One region of the Bradyrhizobium centrosematis genome, then DNA from elsewhere that is predicted to be linked to it. Evidence: predicted binding sites of a transcription regulator. Region 1 holds the regulator's gene; each other region holds the start of a gene.
What was found. The regulator PhoB, encoded in region 1, activates phosphate uptake and scavenging genes when phosphate is short. The targets are predictions, from matches to a motif close to TGTCATNNANCTGTCAT.
Positions count from the first base shown of each region.

Region 1 (3,270 bases):
ATGATGCGGTAGCGCTCCGGATGGCCCTTGGAGAAGTGATGATGGCGAACCAGCTTGATCACGCCCTCCAGTGCCTCGGCGCCGGAATTGCAGAAGAACACGAAGTCCGCAAAGCTCTCGCTGCACAGGCGCGCGGCGAGCTTCTCGCCGTCCGGGCTCTGGAACAGGTTCGACATGTGCCACAGCTTGGTCGCCTGCTCCTGCAACGCCTTGATCAGATGCGGATGGCAATGGCCGAGCGCGTTCACCGCGACGCCCGAGGTGAAATCGAGATAGCGATCGCCGTTGGTCGCGATCAGCCAGCAGCCTTCGCCGCGTTCGAAACCGAGGTTGGCCCTGGCGAAAACGGGGAGCAAATGCGGCGCTGCGCTGTTAGTCATGACGGTCACTTGATGTTGCGGACGGTGTGAGGCGTGCATTGCGCAACGCACCATTGACCGGCCCGGAAAACGAAACGTGCCGCCTTTTAAGGGCGGCACGCGGCACTATCTTATGCTTGGTGAACCCGGTGTCAATGCCACCTGGAAAGCCTCAGGAAAGGCTGATTCCGTAGTCTTGCGGTGGCGATTTTGCGGGTTTTTCACCACGGAACATGTGGAAGCGAGTCGGCGGACTCTTGCGCGTGAGTCACGCCATATTGTAGCGTTTGAACTGTCAGATACGACATCTCGTGCAGCGGTTCTGATCCCAAGAGTCCTCATGTACCGGCGTAAACGTTCGGGCGTCAGTCACGCGCCCGGCGAGCCTTAAGGGATTCTGACGGCACGGGTTTTTCGAGGCTTAGGCATTCGCCGCAAGGGCGCCAGGACGGCAGCCGCGCGGCGAGGGAAAGGGTGCAATGACGGTTTTGACCTGGTCCGATGATCGCGTCGAGCAGCTTAAGAAGCTCTGGGAGGCCGGGCTTTCGGCCAGCCAGATCGCAGCAGAGCTCGGCAATGTGACCCGCAACGCCGTGATCGGCAAAGTGCACAGGCTCGGTCTGTCCGGCCGCGCCAAGAGCCCGTCATCGGCCGCGCCCCGGCCGCGCAAGGCGCGTCCCGCACAGCACATGATGCGGGTGACGCGCCCCATCGCGCGCGGCAACACTGCGCTGGCGCAAGCCTTCGAGGTCGAGGTCGAGGCCGAACCCGTTACCTACGACAACGTGGTGCCGATGAGCCAGCGACTGTCGCTGCTCGAATTGAACGAGGCGACCTGCCACTGGCCGGTCGGCGATCCCTCGAGCCCGGATTTCTTCTTCTGCGGCGGCAAGGCGCTGTCCGGCCTGCCCTACTGCGCTCAGCACTCGCGCGTGGCCTATCAGCCCGCGGCGGATCGCCGGCGCGCACCGGCGAAGCCGGGCCCGCGGTGAGCTTGTTCTGAGATCAAGAAGCAGCCGTCCACGGTGACGGTTGAACAATCCGATGTCGTCCCGGACAAGCGCGCCACAAGCGCGCGCAGATCCGGGACCCATAGCCACCGCAGGATGTGGTGACGGGGACTCGGAGTTACCTATTTCGCAAAACAACCACGCCCTGTGGTTATGGTCCCGGATCTGCGCTGACGCTTGTCCGGGACGACACCAATATCGCGGCGGCTCTCTAAATTAGCTTACGTCTGCTCGGCCTTCGCGAAGCGATCGTCGAGTGCGTAGCCGGCACCGCGGACGGTGCGGATCGGGTCCTGCTCGCGGCCGAGATTGAGCAGCTTGCGCAGGCGGCCGATATGGACATCCACAGTACGCTCGTCGATGTAGATGTCGCGGCCCCAGACGCTGTCGAGCAGCTGCTCACGCGAGAACACGCGGCCGGGGTGCTCCAGGAAGAACTCCAGCAGGCGATATTCGGTCGGGCCGAGATCGATCGGCCGCCCCGAACGCGCCACGCGGCGCTTGTCGCGGTCGAGCTCGATGTCGCCATAGGCGAGCACGGTGGCGAGCCGCTCCGGGCTGGCACGTCGCAGAAGACCCTTCACGCGCGCCAGCAGCTCCGGCACCGAGAACGGCTTGACGATGTAATCGTCGGCGCCGGTCGCAAGCCCGCGCACCCGCTCGCTCTCCTCGCCGCGCGCCGTGAGCATGATGATCGGCAGCTGCTTGGTCTCGGGACGGGTGCGCAGGCGGCGGCACAGCTCGATGCCGGACAGGCCCGGCAGCATCCAGTCGAGCACGATCAGGTCGGGAATGTGCTCCTTGAGGCGGGTGTCGGCATCGTCGCCGCGCATCACCGTCTCGACGTCATAGCCGTCGCCTTCGAGGTTGTAACGCAGAAGCTCGGTGAGAGCTTCCTCGTCCTCAACCACCATAATGCGTGCGCCCATGGTGTCGTCGCTCCTTCAAGTCTTCAGGTATTCGGAATCGTCGTGGCGAACGTGGTCATGTCGCCCTTCGGCCGCTTGTCGGTGATCGCCTGGCCCTCGATCATGTAGAACACGGTCTCGGCGATGTTGGTGGCGTGGTCTCCGATCCGCTCGATGTTCTTGGCGCAGAACATCAGATGGATGCAGAACGAAATGTTGCGCGGATCCTCCATCATGTAGGTGAGGAGCTCGCGGAACAGCGAGGTGCAGATCGCGTCGACTTCCTCGTCGCCCTTCCAGACCGCCATCGCCGCCGGCAGATCGTGCGCGGCATAGGCGTCCAGCACGCTCTTGACCTGCTGCTGCACGAGGTCGGTCATGTGCTCCAGGCCGCGGAACAGTTTGAGCGGATGGAAATCGGTCTCCAGCGCCGCGACGCGCTTGCCCATGTTCTTGGCGAGGTCGCCGATCCGCTCGAGGTCGGTCGCAACGCGCATGGCGCCGACGATCTCGCGCAGATCCACCGCCATCGGCTGGCGCCGGGCGATGGTGAGCACCGCGCGCTCCTCGATGCGCTTCTGCAGCGCGTCGAGATCGGCGTCGGTGGTGACGACGCGCTGGCCGAGCGCGATGTCGCGGCGGATCAGCGCGTCGACGGACTCGACGATCATGCGCTCGGCGATTCCGCCCATCTCGGCGACCAGGCGGGTGAGCTCCTGGAGGTCGGTGTCGAAAGCCTTTGCGGTATGTTCAGAACCCATGTCCCGTCTCCTCAGCCGAACCGGCCGGTGATGTAATCCTGCGTGCGCCGGTCGCTCGGCGACGTGAAGATCTTGCTGGTGTCGTCGAACTCGATCAGTTCGCCAAGATACATGAAGGCCGTCTTGTCCGACACGCGCGCCGCCTGCTGCATGTTGTGGGTGACGATCGCGATCGTGTAGTTCTCGGACAGTTCCTGGATCAGCTCCTCGACCTTGGCGGTCGAGATCGGGT
Region 1 is NZ_CP120703.1:7,325,592-7,328,861, forward strand. It holds gene P6U31_RS34580 (aspartate aminotransferase family protein) at 1-380, opposite strand, end outside; gene P6U31_RS34585 (GcrA family cell cycle regulator) at 839-1,351, shown strand; gene phoB (phosphate regulon transcriptional regulator PhoB) at 1,591-2,298, opposite strand; gene phoU (phosphate signaling complex protein PhoU) at 2,322-3,038, opposite strand; gene pstB (phosphate ABC transporter ATP-binding protein PstB) at 3,050-3,270, opposite strand, start outside.

Region 2 (3,270 bases), 2.5 Mb from region 1:
GGATGGTGTGGGAGGCCGCAAAGCTCAAGCCGAGATAGCGGCGATTGCGGCGCTGCCAGCGCGTCCAGCCATTGGGCCACAGCCGCGCCAGCGCCGCAGCGCTGAAGGCGAGGCAGAACAGCAGCAGCGAGCTGCGCGCGGTGAACCGGATCACCATCCGCACGCCCTCGACCTCGAACTGTCGCATCGAGGCGATCCACAGGCTGAGGGTGATCAAGCTGAGGGTGAGGGCGGCCAGCAGCCGCCAGCCTTCGAACCAGCCTTGTCGTTCCGACATAATGACTTTCTCCGTCATGTAATCATTGATTACATTTCGGTGTCGCTGATTGGTCAACCGTGTAATCGCTGCTTACATTCACGTTCGGGTGATGCTAGGAGAGGCCATGCCCGCCCGTCAGCCGTCCAAGCCGCGCGCCCGCCGCTCCGCGGCCCAGGCACGGCCCTATCACCACGGCGACCTTCGCCGCGTCCTGATCGATGCTGCGCTGCAGCTCGCCGCAGAGGGAGCGGAGGTCTCTGTCCGCGAGGCCGCGCGCCGGGCCGCGGTGTCGCCGGGGGCGCCGTTCCGGCACTTTCCGAACCGCGACGCCCTCATGGCCGCTGCGGCCGGGGAGGCGCAGCGGCGCTTTCGGGTTGAGATCGAGGCCGCGCTGCGCGAGGCCCCGGCCGCCGGCCCGCTCGCCCGTTTCCGCGCCTTCGGGCTCGCTTACCTGCGCTGGGCGATGCGCAATCCCGCCCATTTCGAGATCATCTCCACGGGGCGTTATTTCGCCCATGGCAGCTCCGAGGAGCTGACGCGCGACAATGCCGAGTTGATCGCGCTGACCGAGAAAATCCTGGCCGAGGCGGCGGAGCAGGGCCTGCTGCGGCAGGCCGACCTCAAGCGCATCCAGATCGCCGGCCGCGCCCTGGTCTACGGTCTTGCCCGGATGAATCTCGACGGCCACTTTCCACGCTGGGGCGTCGAGGAGGGTGAGGTCGAGCGGACGGCGGAAGGGGTGCTCGACCTGTTCATCGCCGGGATCACCAAGCCTTAGGCCCTCGATTTCCAGATCGGCATTGGCGGACCACGCCGCTCCGCATAGATTGGCTGCGATACTTGATCTGATTGTTTGAAACTAACGGCGAAGATGAAACGACGCGGATTTCTTCTGGCGGCCGGCACTGTGCCGCTCTGGATTTGGCCAAGCGTTATGCTGCGCGCATCGTCAGGGGTGCCAAGCCGGCGGATCTTCCCGTTCAGCGTTCAACCAAGATCGAGACGATCATCAATCTGAGAACCGCCAGATCGCTCGACATGACAATTCCGCCAAGCCTGCTCGCCCGAGCCGACCAGGTGATCGAATAGCCCGGTGTGGGCTGTTCATGGCGTCCCGATATCCAATATTCGAGGGTAGTGGAGGAGCAGACCACAATGGCAGCCTATGTGATTTTCGACGTCGAGATCAGGGATCCCCAGCAGTACCAGAGCTTCATGCTGGGCGTGAAACCCGCATTAGAGGCGGCTGGGGCCAGGTATCTGGCGCGCGGCGGCGCTCACAAGGTCTACGAAGGAGATTGGCAGCCCCGCAGGATCGTGATCCTGGAATTCCCATCCGTCGCGGCCTGGGAGGAGTTCTATCATGGCTCCACGTATCAGGGCCTCAAGTCCATCCGGGATGCCTGCAGCTCTGCCCGGCTGGTCAGCGTCGAAGGCGTTTAGCGAACCCGTCTGCGCGGCGGCGATGAGGGCCGAGGGCGGCGGCAGGCGGGGAGGTCCGGTTTGCCATGAGTCAACATGAAGCGAAGCCAGGGTCACGGCACGCGTTGCCTGTTCTTGACCGTTCCGTTACAGTTTTGTGACAAGGTGCAGGCGTCCGGCTGCGCCGGAGCCTCTGGTCGCGTTCGGGTTGGCCAGACGGCTGGGCATCACAGCACCGGACCAGAGTTGCGTGTCCTCGATGGCGTCCGCGCCCAATCCAGGTCCTTCTGCCACGACCGCCGTGCTGGCGAGCGTCGCCGCGCTCGGCATCTGGCGGTTGCTCGCCGTTGCCGCGCCGCATCTGGCGGCGCTCGCGCTGATGTACGAGACCGAAACCGATTTCGGCTCGCGCCTCTCCTTCGTGCTGGCCTGGGGCATCCTCAACTTCTTCTGGATCACGCTACTGCGCCGCCCCGCGCTGTCGGGCGCGCTGTCGCTGACCATGGTCGTCGTCCTCGTGCTGCTGTCGCGGCTCAAGCACGATGTTGTGCAGATGACGGTCAACTTCATCGATTTGATGATGATCGACCGCGACACCGTCGCCTTCCTGTTCACGATCTTCCCGAATTTGCGCTGGTCGGTGATCCTGGCCGGCCTCGTCACGCTGCCGCTGATGTATGCGCTGTGGTGGCTCGATCCGTTCCGCATCCGCCGCCTGCCGGCGCTCGCCTGCAAGCTGGCCTGCCTCGCCGCGCTGGTCGGCTATTCGCTCTATTCTCCGGACGAGGCCTGGCGCGGCTATTACGACGACGGCTATCTCTCGAAATTCTTCCGCTCGGGCGTCAGCTCGGTCTCCGACTTCTTGCAGTACGGCTTCATGGAATCGGCCGCTGTGACCAATGAGCGGCTCAACATGCCGCTGGTCGATTCCTGCCATCCTGCTGGCCGCAGGCCGAACATCATCATGATCCATGATGAATCGAGCTTCGACATCCGCGCTGCCAAGGGAATCAAGGTGCCGCAAGGTTATGGCGGCCACTTCAAATCCTGGGATGGCAAGCAGCGCACGTTCCTGGCCGAGAGCAATGGTGGGCCGAGCTGGTTCACCGAGTACAACGTGCTCGCGGGGCTCTCCTCGCGCTCGTTCGGCCGCTTCGCCTATTTCGTCACACGCATTGCCTCCAACCGCGTCGAGCGCGGGCTGCCGCTGGCGCTGCGCCGTTGCGGCTACGACACGATGTCGCTCTATCCCGCCCATGGCGGCTTCATGGGCGCCCGCAGCTTCCAGATGACGACCGGCATCGAGCGCTTTTTCGACTCGAAGGATCTCGGCGCCAAGGACGTCGAGCCTGACAGCTTCTTCTACGACAAGGCGCTCCAGCTGATGGGCCAGCAGCCGCCCAACAAGCCGCTGTTCACCTTCATCTATCTCGGCGCCAATCATTTCCCCTGGGAGACGCGCTTCCGCCCGGACCTGCTGCCGAACTGGCGCGCGCCGGGCAATGTGCCGTCGATCGACGAATATCTGCGGCGGCAGGCGATGAGCGCCGAGCAGTACAAGGCGTTCATCGCTGGCCTGAAGAAGACTT
Region 2 is NZ_CP120703.1:2,196,501-2,199,770, forward strand. It holds gene P6U31_RS10500 (hypothetical protein) at 1-277, opposite strand, end outside; gene P6U31_RS10505 (TetR/AcrR family transcriptional regulator) at 384-1,037, shown strand; gene P6U31_RS10510 (ABC transporter substrate binding protein) at 1,109-1,348, shown strand; gene P6U31_RS10515 (DUF1330 domain-containing protein) at 1,415-1,702, shown strand; gene P6U31_RS10520 (LTA synthase family protein) at 1,941-3,270, shown strand, end outside.
Region 2: a site for PhoB is predicted at 1,828-1,844, ahead of P6U31_RS10520 (LTA synthase family protein). Genes of this name have one in related genera too.

Region 3 (3,270 bases), 640 kb from region 1:
ACCAGCAGGAGCAGGTGCCGCTGGTGGTGTTCGCCGGCGCCGAATACGGCAACGGCTCCTCGCGCGACTGGGCTGCCAAGGGCACCCGTCTGCTCGGCGTGCGTGCGGTGATCTGCCAGAGCTTCGAGCGCATCCATCGCTCCAACCTGGTCGGCATGGGCGTGCTGCCGCTGACCTTCGAGGAAGGCACCTCCTGGTCGTCGCTCGGCCTGAAGGGCGACGAGAAGGTCACGCTGCGGGGCCTGGTCGGCGACCTCAAGCCGCGCCAGAAGCTGACCGCGGAGATCGTCTCCGGCGACGGCTCGTTGCAGCGTGTTTCGCTGCTCTGCCGCATCGATACGCTGGACGAGCTCGATTACTACCGCAACGGCGGTATCCTGCACTACGTGCTGCGCAAGCTCGCAGCCTAAGCGCGGATTTGTGAACGGTGGCTCACTGCGAAGTGAGTAGAAGGTTAAACGAAGGCGGCCTATCACAAGGCCGCCTTCGTGCGTTTGCGGCATGCTCTAGATGGGCCCGCCCGGCGGAAAATCTCCCTTTGGACGATTTGCCCGGACGGTCGAGCGTGCTGCGCCCCGTAAGACTACGGTGACCATCCCGCGATAAGATCCCCTTCCCACGAGCAATGGTGTGCGGCGTTCAACATGACGACAATGACGGCTTCTCATCTGGTTTCACGTTGGTCCAGTGCCCTCTGGTCGGGCGCCCTCGGTATCTGTGCGATCGTCGCCGTCATCCGTCCCGCCGCAGCCGATCCTCGGGCCGTGGTCGAACTGTTCACTTCGCAGGGCTGCTCGTCCTGCCCGCCCGCCGACCAGATCATCGGCGATCTCTCGAAAGACCCGTCGATCATCGCGCTGAGCATGCCGATCGATTATTGGGACTATCTCGGCTGGAAGGACACGCTGGCGGATTCGCGTTTCTCGGCACGGCAGCGCGCCTATTCGCGCATGCGTGGCGACCGTGAGGTCTACACGCCGCAGGTCGTGGTCAACGGCTCCACGCATGTCATCGGCAGCGACCGTGCCGGCATCGAGAACGCGATCGGCAAGACCGACAAGGGTGGGGGCGTGATGAGCGTGCCGGTGACGATGTCGCTCGCGGGCAAGCAGATCAACGTATCGGTGGCGGCGAGCAACGAGCCGGCCGTCTCGCACGGCGAGGTCTGGATCTGCTCGATCGCCAAGTCGGTCCCGATCGCAATCACCCGCGGCGAGAATCGCGGGCAGCAGGTCACTTACCACAACGTCGTTCGCAATCTGCTCAAGGTCGGCGACTGGACCGGGCGTCCGGAAAGCTGGACGGTGCCGATCGAGAACCTCACGCGCGAGGGTGTCGACGGCGCGGTGGTCTATGTTCAGGACGGCAGCCGCGAGCGGCCGGGCCCGATGCTGGGCGCGGCGTACACCTCGCTGCACTGATTTCTCTCTAGCGTCGCGCACTGCTCTCGACCGTCATGGTGAGGAGCGCGCCCTTGCGCGCGTCTCGAACCATGAAAGGCCCCGCTGACGCAGCCCGGCCTTCGCCCTTCGAGACGCCGCGCGAAGTGCGCGGCCCTCAGGATAAGGGGAGAGAGTCGCCGGCCGGATGTTCGGAGAGAGGCCGTGCCGAAAAATCCCGACACAAACAAAAAAGGACCAACTCGCGTTGGCCCTCCTTGTCGCGCGTACAGACCCGATCCTGTTCGACCCCGGGGGGCTGGGGGCTGAGGAATCCGGAACCGAAAGGACCGGGTCAACGCACATGAACCTTTTCGCAGTGCAGGGCGGCAGTCGCTAGGCGGAAAAGCGGCGAGACTAAGATTCTTGAGCACGATCCCGTGACGGTTCGTCGCGACAGAGTTCCACCCCTGCGTGTGGCCTGATTCGCAGCCGATTCCACCGGTTGAGTTCACCGAGTCCCATCGGGGGCCTTGCGGCGGTGGCCGGTTGGCGCAATCATGCAATTGTCATGTTCCGAGGTTCCGGGGACGGTCTTCGCGGACGCGGAGCGTGCTGTTGCGATGAGGAGGCGCTTCCCATGAGTCTGACGTCGGAGAATGCCGATCCGAGCGAGCAGCGCGCGGCGGCGCGCCCCGCCGCTGCCAGTGCCCAACTGAACCGGGTGACGTTCAACCGGCTCGAGCTGCACCGGATTCTCAATCTCTACGGCCGCATGGTCGCCGACGGCGAGTGGCGCGATTATGCCATCGACTTCCTCAGGGATCGCGCGGTGTTCTCGGTCTATCGCCGTGCCTCGGAGGTGCCGATCTATCGCATCGAGAAGGACCCGCGCCTGGCCCGCAAGCAGGGCATGTACAGCGTGATCTCGGCGACGGGCCTGATCCTGCGCCGCGGCCACGAGCTCGAGCGTGTGCTGCTGGTGATCGATCGCAAGCTGGCGGTGGTGTGACGACCTTAGGTCGTCATTCCCGGGCGCGGCAAAGTTGCGAACTCCGGCGCGGTTGCGCCCTGAGAATCTCGATCCGCGTTCGCAAACAACTTCTGGATTCCGGGTGCGATGCTGCGCATCGTCCCGGAATGACGGATAAACCTAACTCCCCGGTACCGTGGTTGCGCCCTCGCCGAGGTCGCGCTGCATCATCACCGTGTCCAGCCAGCGGCCGAACTTCAGCCCGACATTGGGATGCGTGCCGATCATCTTGAAGCCGCCCTTGGTGTGCACGCCGATCGAGCCGGCATTGGCGGAGTCGCCGATCACCGCGATCATCTGGCGGAAGCCGCGCGCCTCGCATTCTTTGACCAACCGTTCCAGCAGCAATGCGCCGATCCCGCGGCGGTGGAAGCTCGGATCCAGGTAGATCGAGTTCTCGACCGTGAAGCGGTAGGCCGGGCGCGGCCGGTAGGCGCCGGCATAGGCATAGCCGGCCACGCGTCCGTCAAGGACGGCGACGAAATAGGGATAGCCGCCGTCGATCAGCGCGCGATAGCGGCGCGTCATCTCCGAGAGGTCAGGCGGCTCCAGCTCGAACGTAGCCGTGCCCTCGCGGACGGCCTGCTGGTAGATGGCGGTGATGGCGGGGAGGTCGGCCTCAAGCGTGGGCCTGATTTCAGGTGCGGACATGGGGGGAAGATTAGAGCCTTCCGGACACTGCTGGAAGAGGCCGTTCCGCCTCCACACCCGTCATTGCGAGCGCAGCGAAGCAATCCAGAAATGCATCCGCGGAGGGTCTCTGGATTGCTTCGTCGCATCTGCGCAAAATTGCTCCTCAATTTTGTCGCTGAGCTCCTCGCAATGACGAGGGAGATCCCGCCCCCAACAAAAACCCCG
Region 3 is NZ_CP120703.1:366,298-369,567, forward strand. It holds gene acnA (aconitate hydratase AcnA) at 1-410, shown strand, start outside; gene P6U31_RS01765 (DUF1223 domain-containing protein) at 645-1,421, shown strand; gene P6U31_RS01770 (DUF2794 domain-containing protein) at 2,020-2,391, shown strand; gene P6U31_RS01775 (GNAT family N-acetyltransferase) at 2,533-3,063, opposite strand.
Region 3: a site for PhoB is predicted at 1,936-1,952, ahead of P6U31_RS01770 (DUF2794 domain-containing protein). Genes of this name have one in related genera too.